4 regions of the Shewanella sp. NKUCC06_TVS genome follow, and region 4 is predicted to be linked to each of the others. Evidence: predicted binding sites of a transcription regulator. Region 4 holds the regulator's gene; each other region holds the start of a gene.
The links. Region 4 encodes LexA, which represses DNA repair genes until DNA is damaged. Its sites were predicted from a motif close to TACTGTATNNNNATACAGTA; they were not measured.

Region 1: KO531_RS14340 (DNA topoisomerase III) is a predicted target of LexA. The motif match lies at 1,203-1,222, and genes of this name have one in related genera.
Region 2: dinB (DNA polymerase IV) is a predicted target of LexA. The motif match lies at 1,745-1,764, and genes of this name have one in related genera.
Region 3: recA (recombinase RecA) is a predicted target of LexA. The motif match lies at 1,510-1,529, and genes of this name have one in related genera.

Annotation. Positions count from the first base shown of each region.
Region 1 covers NZ_JAHKQX010000012.1:98,958-102,173, forward strand. The annotation lists gene KO531_RS14340 (DNA topoisomerase III) at 1-1,190, opposite strand, end outside; gene KO531_RS14345 (hypothetical protein) at 1,357-1,644, shown strand; gene KO531_RS14350 (alanine/glycine:cation symporter family protein) at 1,912-3,216, shown strand, end outside.
Region 2 covers NZ_JAHKQX010000002.1:91,148-94,363, forward strand. The annotation lists gene KO531_RS02520 (LysR family transcriptional regulator) at 1-600, shown strand, start outside; gene dinB (DNA polymerase IV) at 645-1,721, opposite strand; gene bfr (bacterioferritin) at 1,925-2,392, opposite strand; gene bfr (bacterioferritin) at 2,402-2,875, opposite strand; gene nqrM ((Na+)-NQR maturation NqrM) at 3,129-3,216, opposite strand, start outside.
Region 3 covers NZ_JAHKQX010000009.1:94,825-98,040, forward strand. The annotation lists gene mutS (DNA mismatch repair protein MutS) at 1-1,234, opposite strand, end outside; gene recA (recombinase RecA) at 1,637-2,704, shown strand; gene KO531_RS11730 (regulatory protein RecX) at 2,779-3,192, shown strand.
Region 4 covers NZ_JAHKQX010000017.1:103,995-107,210, forward strand. The annotation lists gene plsB (glycerol-3-phosphate 1-O-acyltransferase PlsB) at 1-1,380, opposite strand, end outside; gene lexA (transcriptional repressor LexA) at 1,541-2,161, shown strand; gene KO531_RS17985 (SulA-like leucine-rich domain-containing protein) at 2,158-2,670, shown strand; gene coxB (cytochrome c oxidase subunit II) at 3,074-3,216, shown strand, end outside.

The DNA.
Region 1 (3,216 bases), on a different contig from region 4:
AAGCTAGATAAGTTAGCCGTCTTCTCTGTGGGGACGATTGCGTGATGGGCGTCCACTTTTTTATCATCCCATGCTTTAGATTTAAGACGGGGATCGGGTGCATCAGCACCTTGCAATAACTCAGCAGCACCGTCACTTATCGCCTTAAGTACCGAAGGCGCAAGGTTATGTTGCTCAACGGGTAAATAACGACTGTCGGAGCGTGGGTAAGTAATGAGTTTATGGCGTTCATACAAACTTTGGCAGGTATCGAGCACATCCTTAGCACTCATACCAAACCGTTTGGCCGCATCAATCTGTAACGCGGATAAGCTGTAGGGCAATGGTGGATTCTGTTTCTTGTCCTTAGCCACTAATTGAGTGACTAAAGCGGGTTTATCACTGATGCGACTCACCACATTTTGCGCTAGCCCTCTCGCTAACACTCGTCCTTCTTCATCCATATAAGGCTGACAAGCTTCGCTAGGTTGCCACTTGGCGCTGAAGGTTTCTTGCTTCTCGGTCGCCAAATGCGCCAGTACTTCATAAAAAGGTTTAGATTGAAAGTGGGCAATCTCTTCATCACGGCGCACCACTAGCCCAAGCAATGGCGTTTGTACTCGGCCGACGGATAACACGCCTTGATAACCGACCTTTTTACCTTGGATGGTGTACGCACGCGTCATATTCATGCCATAGAGCCAATCGGCACGACTGCGGGCTAAGGCAGATGTGGATAAAGGAATAAACTCGCGATTACTGCGTAGTTGCGTTAAAGCCCGTTTTACAGCTTGTGGGTTTAAGTCACTGATCAGTAAACGCTGGGTTTGATGTAGCTTGTCACCCGTCACGCCAAGATAGGCAATCACTTCATCCACGAGTAACTGCCCTTCACGGTCGGGATCGCCCGCATTAACCAAGGTGTTAGCTTGTTTGACTAATCGTTTAAGCACTGTGAGTTGGCTGCGGGTCGCAGCCTTAGGTTTTAGTTGCCACTTGTCTGGCACTATTGGCAAATGCTCGAATTTCCAAGACTTAAATTCGGGATTATAGGCATCAGGTTCTGCTTGCTCGAGCAAGTGACCAACACACCAAGACACACAATCGCCATTGGCGGCTTCGATAAATCCATCGCCTTTTTTATGGGGTTTAGGCAATACATCGGCAATGGCCCGCCCTAGGCTAGGTTTTTCTGCGATATAGAGAATCATATAAACACCAAGCACTGGATATAATTACAGTATAATTTAGCCCAAACGCCAGCTGAGTGCAAATTTCTGTAGTAAACCGAGCTTAAATGTAAAAGCTTAAGTGTAAATTCAATTGCGAATGATTCTCAACAAGGCATAAGATACACTAAATGACTAAGGAGTGACTATGAAACAGTTTGCAATAAATGCGCGACAGGCTATGACAATAACTCCAGCATTAATATTAAGATTCAATCAGTTATTGATATTCCATAGCTTAATGTTACTCGCAATAAGCATGCTCACCAGTACCTGGCTGGGACAAATGAAAATCATCGATATGCCGTTAGCATGGGGATTCATTCTCGTCATTCCTATTGCTGTGAGTTTATCTCTATTACTCAGCCATCAAATCACGCGCCATAGCTTAAGCAGCTTATTCGGCGTGTGGATGCTACTTTGGGTAATGGGATAACTGACATTCATAATAAATCACTAACGTATTTCGAGTTAACTCGCCCCTCCGCTTTATTTATCCATGCTAAAACTCAATTTCAAAACACATTGGTTTCAAATATTTAACACTTTAACTATGAAGCTCCCTAAAAAATAGTTATGTTGAGTATCTCGGATATTTACAAAAAATGTCTTAATCAAAAGTGAATGTCCTAACTCAACATCTGTTGAATAACCGTAAACCTAAAAACTCTGCTAAAACAACACAATAAAGGAATCGGAGTCTATGAATGAGATTGTCAACGCGATCAATAGTGTAATTTGGAGCCCTGCACTTATTTTTCTTTGCCTAGGTGTCGGGCTCTATTTCTCCCTTCGCACTCGATTTTTACAGCTGCGCCATCTGCCAGAAATGATCCGCCTGATGTTTGATGGTAAGAGCACTGATGCGGGAGTGTCGTCTTTTCAAGCACTCGCGATGACATTAGCGGGTCGAGTCGGTACAGGTAACATTGCAGGGGTTGCCACAGCAATCACCTTTGGTGGTCCTGGCGCTTTATTTTGGATGTGGATGGTTGCCTTTCTCGGTGCCAGCTCCGCCTTCGTTGAATCGACCTTAGGTCAAGTCTATAAAGAAAAAATCAATGGCGAGTATCGTGGTGGGCCTGCTTTTTATATTGAAAAAGGCTTAGGCATGAAATGGTATGCATGGGTATTTGCAATAGCGACCATATTTGCCTGCGGGATCCTGCTGCCAGGCGTACAAGCTAACTCGATTGGTTCAAGTTTAAAAACCGCTTTCAACATAGATCCTAATGTGACTGCAGCCATACTGGCTATGCTTCTTGGTTTTATCATTTTTGGCGGTGTAAAACGTATCGCTCACTTTGCCAGCGCCGTCGTCCCCTTTATGGCACTGGGTTACATCATAGTGGCTTGTGTCATCATAGCGCTAAATATTGGCCAGCTACCGGGTATTTTATGGTTAATTATCAAAAGTGCCTTTGGCTTTGATGCGGGTTTTGGTGCCATTTTAGGCTTAGCCATCATGTGGGGGGTAAAGCGGGGGATTTACTCCAACGAAGCGGGTCAAGGTACAGCGCCACACGCCTCATCTGCAGCGGCGGTAAGCCATCCAGCCAAACAAGGGTTAGTTCAAGCTTTTTCTGTGTATATCGACACCTTATTCGTTTGCTCTGCAACTGGTTTCATGCTGCTTATTACAGGACTGTATAATGTTCAGGGCCCAGACGGTGCGGCGCTCTATACAGGCATTGCCGGAGTCGCTGCAGGACCAGGCTACGTACAAACGGCAATGGAAAGTATGATGCCAGGATTTGGCAATATCTTTGTGGCTATCGCACTGTTCTTCTTCGCCTTTACGACCATAGTGGCTTATTACTACATTGCCGAGACCAACATTGCCTATATTAACCGTAAAGTAAATCACCCTTGGTTCATGGTCGTTCTCAAAGTCGTGATCATTGGCTCAACCGTATACGGCACAGTTAAAACGGCTGATATGGCTTGGGGAATGGGTGACATTGGTGTCGGACTTATGGCATGGCTCAATATTATTGCCATTATTCTA
Region 2 (3,216 bases), on a different contig from region 4:
GCGCCCATCAATACAACCTATCGCTGGCTGGGTGAATCACTCAACGCCTTCCAACGGCATTATCCCAATATTGATATCGATTTAAGTCTGTCGAACATGAATATCGATGTCAGTGAAAACGCCATCGATATCGCCTTTCGAGTGGGCGAACCTAAAGATCCCGATTGGATTGCAAGGCCACTTACCACGATTAGCTTTGTACTTTGCACCAGCACATCGGCAACGCAGTGGCATGCGCTGCAATCCATTGAAGAGCTGGATCAGCATCCGGTTATCATCGCCAAGCCCACAAAAACGTGGCGTTTACAGCACAATAGCACAGGGCAAAATGTCGAGTTTGAACCAAGGGGGAATATCAAACTAGCCGTCGATGATATGGCGATTGCCTGTCAGGCCGTGGTGGCGGGGCTTGGGATTGGACTCATACCCATCAGCATGGCGAGTGAACAGATACGAAGTGGCAAACTCATTCAAATACTGCCCGAGTGGCAAGGTATTCCGCGTACCGCCTACTTGATGTATCGCGATCGAGACAACCTGCCCTTACGAGTCAGACTGTTAATTGATTTTATGTTGGCGAATCCACCCGAGGCTTATTGAGCCAATGCAGGCATGAGTCTGCGGCTTATCGACTCAATAAACGGCTAGAGTGCTAAATCCAGCTGAGTCTGGCCGTTTAAGCTTGTGGCGACGACAAGAGTAGAATCAGTAAGGCCAACTGAAATCCCCAATAGACGAATGCCGCGGCCTTCTTGCCTTTCCATAGCCTGTGCGAGTAGCTCATAGAACATTACAATCGAGACTTCATCGCTCCGGTGCTCAATTGTAGTCTGCTTGAAATCGTTAAACTTAAGTTTGACCACCTGTTTATGTATTTTGCGTTCCTTAGCACTGCGACTTAAACGCAAGGACAGTTCTTGGATCAAACTAGGCATCACCTGCTGGCACTGCTCTAAGCTATAAATATCCTTTGCTAACGTGGTTTCAACACCCACTGATTTGCGCTCTCTGTCGGCAGAAATACCCCGTTCATCTATGCCTTGGGAACGCTCAATCAACACACCACCAAACTTACCGAATCGCGCTAAGAGCTCAGGTTTAGAATAAGCTTGCACATCACCACAGGTATTGAGCCCGAGCGAAGAGAGCTTTTCGGCGGTGACTTTACCAACACCGGGAATTTTACGCAGCGATAAGGTCTTAACAAACTCAGAAAGCGTCTCTGGTGTAATGACATATTGGCCGTTTGGCTTGTTCAGATCCGAGGCGACCTTAGCTAAAAATTTTACTGGCGCGATACCCGCCGATGCGGTTAAACCCGTTTCGGTTAAGATATCGCGACGAATCGCTTGGGCAATCAAGGTCGCAGAGCCCTTATATTGTTGGCACTCACTCACATCCAAATAAGCTTCATCTAAGGAAAGCGGCTCAATTAATTGGGTATAGCGGGAAAATATTTCACGAATTTGTAGCGACACTTCTTTGTAAACTTGCATCCGACCCGGAACTAAAATCAGCTCAGGGCACAACTTAAAGGCATAAGCCGTTGCCATTGCTGAACGTACACCGAATTTACGTGCCTCGTAACTGCAAGTACTGATAACACCGCGACGGTCGCTACTGCCGCCTACGGCTAAAGGCTTGCCACGGTACTCAGGAAAGTCGCGCATTTCCACTGCAGCAAAATAGCAGTCCATATCGATATGAATAATTTTTCGCACGTTGAATTCCTCCAACGCCAAAATACTGTATATAAAAACAGTAATCAAGTATTCCTGATAGATTTGGGGCCAATAAGATGTAGCCTAGCGCTGGAAAAGAGAACAAGACAAGTGTGAGGAACAACAGACATGCTTAATAACTGAGTTTCCTAGGCCATTACACTCAGTGGCCTAGGTATTTACTCAACCTAACAATCTAAGGCTCACATCTTAGTTTGCAGGTAGTTTTGCAATCCAACACGGTCAATAAGCCCAAGTTGTTTTTCGAGCCAATACATATGGTCAGACTCTGTATCGTCAAGTAATACTTCAAGGATTTCACGTGTCTGGTAATCTTGCTTCTGCTCACACAGTGCAATCACTTTGCGCAAATCGTCCGCGACCTTGTATTCGTAGGCGAGATCATTACGTAGCATCTCTTCTACATCTTTACCTATGTTCAATGCCTCACGGGCGGCAACATTGGGTGTACCTTCGAGGAATAAAATGCGCTGCACTAATTTGGCAGCATGGGCTTTCTCATCATCTGACTCATGGGCGATACGCTCATAGAGTTCATTCAGGCCCCAATCTTCATACATATGGGCATGGACAAAATACTGATCCATTGCCGAGAGTTCTCCCGTTAGGAGTCGATTTAACGCATCGATAACGTCTTTATCGCCTTTCATATCTTGCTCCTATTGGTCGCTAATTTGCGATTGTAGATAATTTTGAATACCGGTTAGCGTAATGAGCTCTTGCTGCGACTCGAGCCAATCTAAGTGCTCTTCTTCGTCTTCGAGAATATCTTCCAGCAGATCGCGGCTCACATAGTCCTGTTCGGCTTCACACAAGCTGATCGCATCACGCAGCAATGTAAGCTGCTCTTGCACCATGGCCAGATCGCAGTCGAGCATCTCTTGGCTATGTTCACCAATGCGAAGTTTTTCGAGTTGTTGCAGATTAGGTAGACCTTCCAAAAACAGCACTCGCTCGATGAGCTTATCGGCGTGCTTCATATCTTGGATGGATTTTTTGTATTCGACGTGGTTTAACTTCTCTAAGCCCCAATGTTTAAACATGCGGGCATGGAGGAAATATTGATTGATTGCGGTCAACTCACAGGTAAGCACCCGATTCAGTTGCCCAACCACTTTAGGATGACCTTTCATAAGTTACTATCCTTGGTAAGCGTGAAAAGATTGATCTAAATCAAGCTTCTAGCCTAGTACAATTTATCGACCAACTCAAATTATCTTTATATTTCACTCACTTAATGATGAAAAGCATTCTCATTCCTGCTTAGATTAACTTGCTATCCCACTCTAATCCCAAGGATAAATCTCAAATGATTAACCCGTGTAAGAAAATACGAGGCAAAAAAATAGCCCCCTAAATTGGAGGCTATGATCGAATCAAGACTATTTAGATAATGCGGTCTTTCGTTAACTTCTCACGACGCGCTTCTTCAGCGGCCATACGACGTTTACGTTTGTCACAAGGGTCATCACAA
Region 3 (3,216 bases), on a different contig from region 4:
CAAGTAGGGCTTGCTCGGTGGGGAACTCACCTAAGTGTTGACGCAATTGAGTCGTGTGCGGCGCGCTCAGTGTACTTAAACTCTGTTGTAATTCAGGCAATAAGCCCAGTGCTTGACGTAAACGTGCAAAGTCTCTTGGGCGAGCGGTACGCAGCGCGAGTCTTGCCATGATACGTTCGATATCGCCAAGTGCCTTTAACTGCTCATGCAAACTTTCGTGGGCAGCGGTATCGAGGAGTTCAGTCACCGCCTGTTGGCGCGCCTTGATTTGTTTAGGATCTCGCAGAGGCTGATGGATCCAGCGTTGTAACATACGGCTGCCCATAGGCGTTGCCGTGTTATCTAATACTGCCGCTAAGGTATTATCGCGGCCACCGGCAAGGTTTTGAGTTAATTCTAAATTTCGGCGCGTTGCTGCATCGAGCACTATGCTATCGGTTTGATTGAAGCGGATAATGGCATTGATATGGGGCAGTGCCGTGCGCTGTGTGTCTTTGACATATTGCATCAAGCAACCCGCAGCTTGCAGTGATAAACGTGCATCTGCGATACCAAAACCATGTAAGTCTTTAGTGCCGAACTGGGCCAGTAGTAACTTGATACTCGTATCGTAATCAAATTCCCATTCAGGGCGACGACGTTTACCTTTAAAACCGTTAAGTAGACCTAGTTCGCCAAAGTCTTCACTGTAGAGGATTTCAACGGGATTAGTGCGTTGCAATTCCGCTTCTAATGACTCTCGCGTGTCGAGCTCTGCAATCACAAAACGTCCGGATGAAACATCTAATGTGGCATAACCAAAACCGACTTTACCTTGATAAACCGCGGCTAACAGATTGTCTTGGCGTTCTTGTAGCAACGCTTCGTCGGTTAAGGTGCCTGGTGTGACAATTCGCACCACTTTACGTTCTACGGGCCCTTTAGATGTCGCGGGATCGCCAATCTGTTCGCAAATCGCAACTGATTGACCAATTTGAACTAATTTTGCAAGATAGCCTTCCACAGCATGGTAAGGAAGTCCCGCCATCGGAATAGGATCGCCACCACTTTTACCGCGCGCAGTGAGTGAAATGCCTAATAGCTCAGAAGCGCGTTTAGCATCGTCATAAAACAACTCGTAGAAGTCACCCATGCGATAAAACAGCAACATATCGTGATGTTCTGCTTTCATCGTCAAGTACTGACGCATCATAGGAGTATGTTTTTCTAAATCATCGGTATCAATTACATTCATTAAATCGTTATCGTCCGTTGTGACTGCCTAAAGGCGATACAGTTTGTGTGGTTAAGGGTGATTAAGCGCTATGGAAGCGGAAGACTGCTGTACAATTTTCAGCTAAAAAGACCACGCAAAATTTGTTGCGCCAATCTTAGCAATAATTTAGCGAAAATTGAGCCCTTAACGATGGATATTGATCAAAGGGAGCTATTATCTGATTTAATATTCGCTAAAACCTTGGCCATATTAAAAATCCTATCAGCTAAAAATAATTCAGTCACAGGTCTTGATACTGTATGATTGTACAGTATACTAGTCAGCAGAATTAAGACAAAAAGCGCGGCTTTTTGAATTACCCGTTTGTAAATTAAATATCACTTTTGACAGCTTAATGCTTGTCTTGATGAGGGAACAGGAATGAAGGTCGATCCAAATAAAGAGAAAGCACTTGCTGCGGTATTGATCCAAATTGAGAAACAATTTGGTAAAGGCTCCATCATGAAGCTGGGCGAAGATCGCTCTATGGATGTTGAGACCATTTCTACCGGTTCTCTGTCTCTGGACGTTGCTTTAGGTGCTGGCGGTTTGCCAATGGGTCGTATAGTTGAGATCTATGGTCCTGAATCATCAGGTAAAACAACACTGACTTTAGAAGTGATTGCCGCAGCGCAACGTGAAGGCAAAACCTGTGCCTTTATCGATGCAGAGCATGCGTTAGACCCTATTTATGCTAAAAAATTGGGCGTAGATATTGATAACCTGCTGTGTTCGCAACCGGATACTGGCGAGCAAGCGCTTGAGATTTGTGATGCTTTAACTCGTTCAGGCGCTGTTGACGTTATCGTAGTCGACTCAGTGGCGGCATTAACGCCTAAAGCTGAAATCGAAGGCGAAATTGGTGATTCTCACATGGGCCTAGCGGCGCGTATGATGAGCCAAGCCATGCGTAAACTTGCGGGTAACTTAAAGCAATCTAACACCTTACTTATCTTCATCAACCAAATCCGGATGAAGATTGGTGTGATGTTCGGTAACCCAGAAACTACAACCGGTGGTAACGCGCTGAAGTTTTATGCTTCTGTTCGTTTAGACATTCGCCGCACTGGTGCCATTAAAGACGGCGATGAAGTGGTCGGTAACGAAACTCGCGTTAAAGTGGTGAAAAACAAGGTTGCAGCGCCGTTTAAGCAGGCTGAGTTCCAAATCCTTTATGGCCAAGGTATTAACCGTACTGGTGAGTTAGTTGACTTAGGCGTAGCCCATAAGTTGATTGAAAAAGCGGGTGCTTGGTACAGCTATAAAGGTGATAAAATCGGCCAAGGTCGTGCTAATGCTGGCAAATATCTGACTGAAAACCCAGCTATTGCGGCTGAAATTGACAAGACGCTACGTGAGTTGCTTTTGAGTAATCCGAGTGCCTTGGCTGCCAAAGCTGATGATAGTACTGAGGACAATATTGATTTAGAGACAGGCGAAGTATTCTGAGTCAGTCAGCCCATCAAATTGCGGTCGCGCTGTTAGCGCGCCGCGATTATTCCCGTTTACAAATCCGCGATAAATTGCTCGAAAAAGGTTTCGAACTTAACGATATCGAACCTGTACTCGATGCTTGCGAATCCTCCGGTTTTATTAATGATGCTCGTTATGCCGAACTGTTGGTGCGAAGCCACATCAGTCGAGGCCACGGTGCAATACGCATCCGCCAAGCAATCGCACAGAAAGGCTTATCTAAAGACTGTATTGAAGCCGCTTTGGTTAATTGTGATTGTGACTGGTTTGAGCTAGCAAAAGATAAAGCCACCAAAAAATACGGCATTCCCCGTGTGACAGAAGTGAAGGGCTCTAAAGCTCGGGATCTCATCGCAAAGGAAAAGGCCAAACGAGTGCGTTTTTTAATGGGCCAAGGCTTTAGCTACGATCAAATCACTTACGCACTAGATTCAGATCCCAATGATCTCGATGAAGATTATTAAATTTGAAGCTAATACTGTAAAAGC
Region 4 (3,216 bases):
GCGAATGGCACCGAACACCTGCCACACAGATTCTTTTTTCTTTTTCTTACCGCTTAACTCTTTATGGTAAGTCGCCACTTCCATCACATGGTCATAGCCTAAATACACAGGCACAAGTGTGACAGGACGTTCAATACCGCGCAGTACGCTGTTCATCGTCATGGCGATCATGCCAGTTTTCGGCGCCAACAGACGGCCAGTACGTGAACGGCCACCTTCGGAGAAGTATTCCACTGAATAACCTTTAGCAAACAGCTGATCTAAATACTCACGAAATACTGCGGTGTACAGCTTATTGCCATTAAAACTACGGCGGATAAAGAAGGCACCACCGCGACGGAACATAGGTCCAGCGGGCCAGAAGTTGAGGTTAATGCCAGCAGCAATGTGCGGCGGAACCATGCCTTGATAATACAAAATATACGATAACAGCAGGTAATCCATGTGGCTACGATGGCAAGGCACATAAACAATCTCGTGGCCATCGTGGTGCAACTGGCGAACTTGCTCGGCGCCTTTAATGTTGATCCCGCTGTAAAGCTTGTTCCACAACCAAGTTAAGAAACGCTCGGCAATACGCACTAAACTGTCTGAGTAATCGGCAGCGATTTCATCAAGGTACTCAATGGCCGTCTCGCGCGCTTGGGTCTCAGAAATCTTTTTACTGGCGGCTTCTTCTTGAATCGCTTTGCGCAGCGACTCAGATTTGAGTAACGAATGAAACAGTGCTTGGCGGTTTGGCAGCACAGGCCCTGTCATTACCTTACGTTGACGACGGAAATGCACGCGCGCAACCCGTGCTAACTTATGGGCAATCCCCATGTCGGTGCCATGTTCGTCAGCCATGTAACGCAGGGATACGGCATTCGAAAACTGCACGAAGTTATGTCGACCTAAGAACAGAATCATCAAGCACTTGCGCAGCCAAGTCGGGTTTTCCCGCTCAAATACGGCCGCCTTCATAGTGTCGTCTTCTTTCCCTGGCGTTCGGCCCCAATACAGGCTCACGGGTACCAGTTGAATATCTAATTCAGGACGTTCCTTATGCACGGCTAACAAACGCATAAAGCATTCGAGGAAAGGCTCATTACCAGCACGTTCGCCAAACAGTGGCTTACGTCCTTGAAGACAGACAACCCGAGGCGCAGTCACACCATTAGCCACTAGAGGCTCATAAGGGCTTGGTAAGCCTAACTTAGCCGTTATTTCGCTCAAAGCAGCGATGTCACTGAGGGATTCTGTTTTCATCACATAAACAAGGGGTCTGGAAGCATCCAGATTCAGATCGGCAAAGGGATCCTGAGGTACCACAATAGTGTGCACTAAGTGTTTTTGGATCCAACGTAATGATTTCAACCAAAGAGAGTCGTGTTTAGGCATTATTCTTATGCAATTAAGTGCGTTTACTAGCCCGATAGAATACCAGACTATGGGCAATATTCGCTAATTCTCTCCAACATAGCTAAAAAGTGGTTAATACTTGCGCTGCAAATAATACTGTATATACTAACAGTAACTGTATAGAAAAACAGGAAACACCATGAGACCTTTGACGCCACGCCAAGCTGAAATTTTAGAGCTAATTAAACGAAATATTGCCGATACTGGCATGCCACCCACTCGGGCAGAAATCGCAACCCGTTTAGGTTTTAAGAGCGCCAATGCGGCTGAAGAACACCTTAAAGCGTTGGCAAAAAAGGGCTGCATTGAGATCATGCCAGGCACATCTCGGGGCATTCGTCTGCCTGCGGAAATCGAAGATTTGACTGAAACAGGTTTACCGCTCATCGGCCAAGTGGCCGCAGGTGAACCTATCCTCGCCCAAGAACATGTTGAACAGTACTACCAAGTCGACCCAAGCATGTTCCATCCCGCCGCCGATTTTTTACTGCGAGTAAAAGGCGACAGCATGAAAAATATCGGCATTCTCGAAGGTGATTTGCTGGCAGTTCATAAAGTAGAACAAGCTAGAAATGGTCAAGTGGTTGTCGCTAGAGTCGATGACGATGTCACTGTTAAACGTTTCGAAAAAAAAGGTAATGTAGTCTATCTACATGCCGAAAATGAAGATTACTCCCCGATTAAAGTGGATTTAGGCTTCCAAAGTTTAACAATTGAAGGACTCGCCGTCGGTGTGATCCGTAATGGAGATTGGCTATGAATAAACTACTTGGCAATGCCCCCCGCCATCCGGGCCTGTGGCTCGATGAAGTCCGTGATGCTGACTATGACTGGCACCATGCGCCCATCGCCTGCATGCCAACTAAGACTCAAGGTCGCCAAGAATTAATTCATCTGAGTGCACAACTCGCTCAGTTAAGCCAACAGGGCCGTTGGTTAGTGCTCATCAACCCTCCAAGTATTGGCTACAAGCAAATGCTCGCCAGCGCAGGTGTGCGTATGGATAGAGTTTTGCTGGTACATGCTAAAGATGAAGTCGAAACCCTGTGGGCAATGGAAAAAGCCCTGACAAGTGGTACGTCCAGTGCAGTCATTACTTGGACTCAATCATTGGATGCGCGGGATAATCGACGCCTACAAATCGTGGCTAAAAGTGCCCGAGCTATGGGCATAGTGCTTGAAGACGTAAACAGTCACTTACATGCCGACGTACGCATTGAGCAAGGCAATCTCTTCGGTCAGCAATCTTTTTTTAGCGCTGTACACTAAATATTCATTTAATTTTTTACCTTGAAAGCCGCCTCACCTATGAATGTGAGGCTTTTTTTTGGCAATTTTTCAGATAATTAGATAAATAAGTGATCTTGATCAATATTTAAACAGCAAGTATGGTTGGTTAAGTCGGTGATGATATATCACCTTCCGTGGTCAATGAATCGAGTATTTATCGAACTCGAAGCGCCACTAAAAATAGAGAACAGATTTATTTCAGCAGTATGTGCCAGCGTGGCTAATTACCAGCAGTAACAATACTTGATTAAAAGTAACAGCCGCCAACGCACGTTGAAGTCAAAAAAGCTTTTTTGGGAACTGAAGAGTTTGCATAGAGTTGAGACTTACTGTGTTGCTCTTCTTTGTAGTTGCTATTCGCAATTGGCAGAGGAGAAGTCTTGTGAAGCAATTGTTGTATTGTTTACTCGTGGTGCTTTTCGCACCACCGTTGACCGCCGCGGACATGCGGTTCAACATGACCCCTGGCGTGACCGAGATCAGTGGCAAGGTTTATCACTTGCACATGACCATTTTGTATATCTG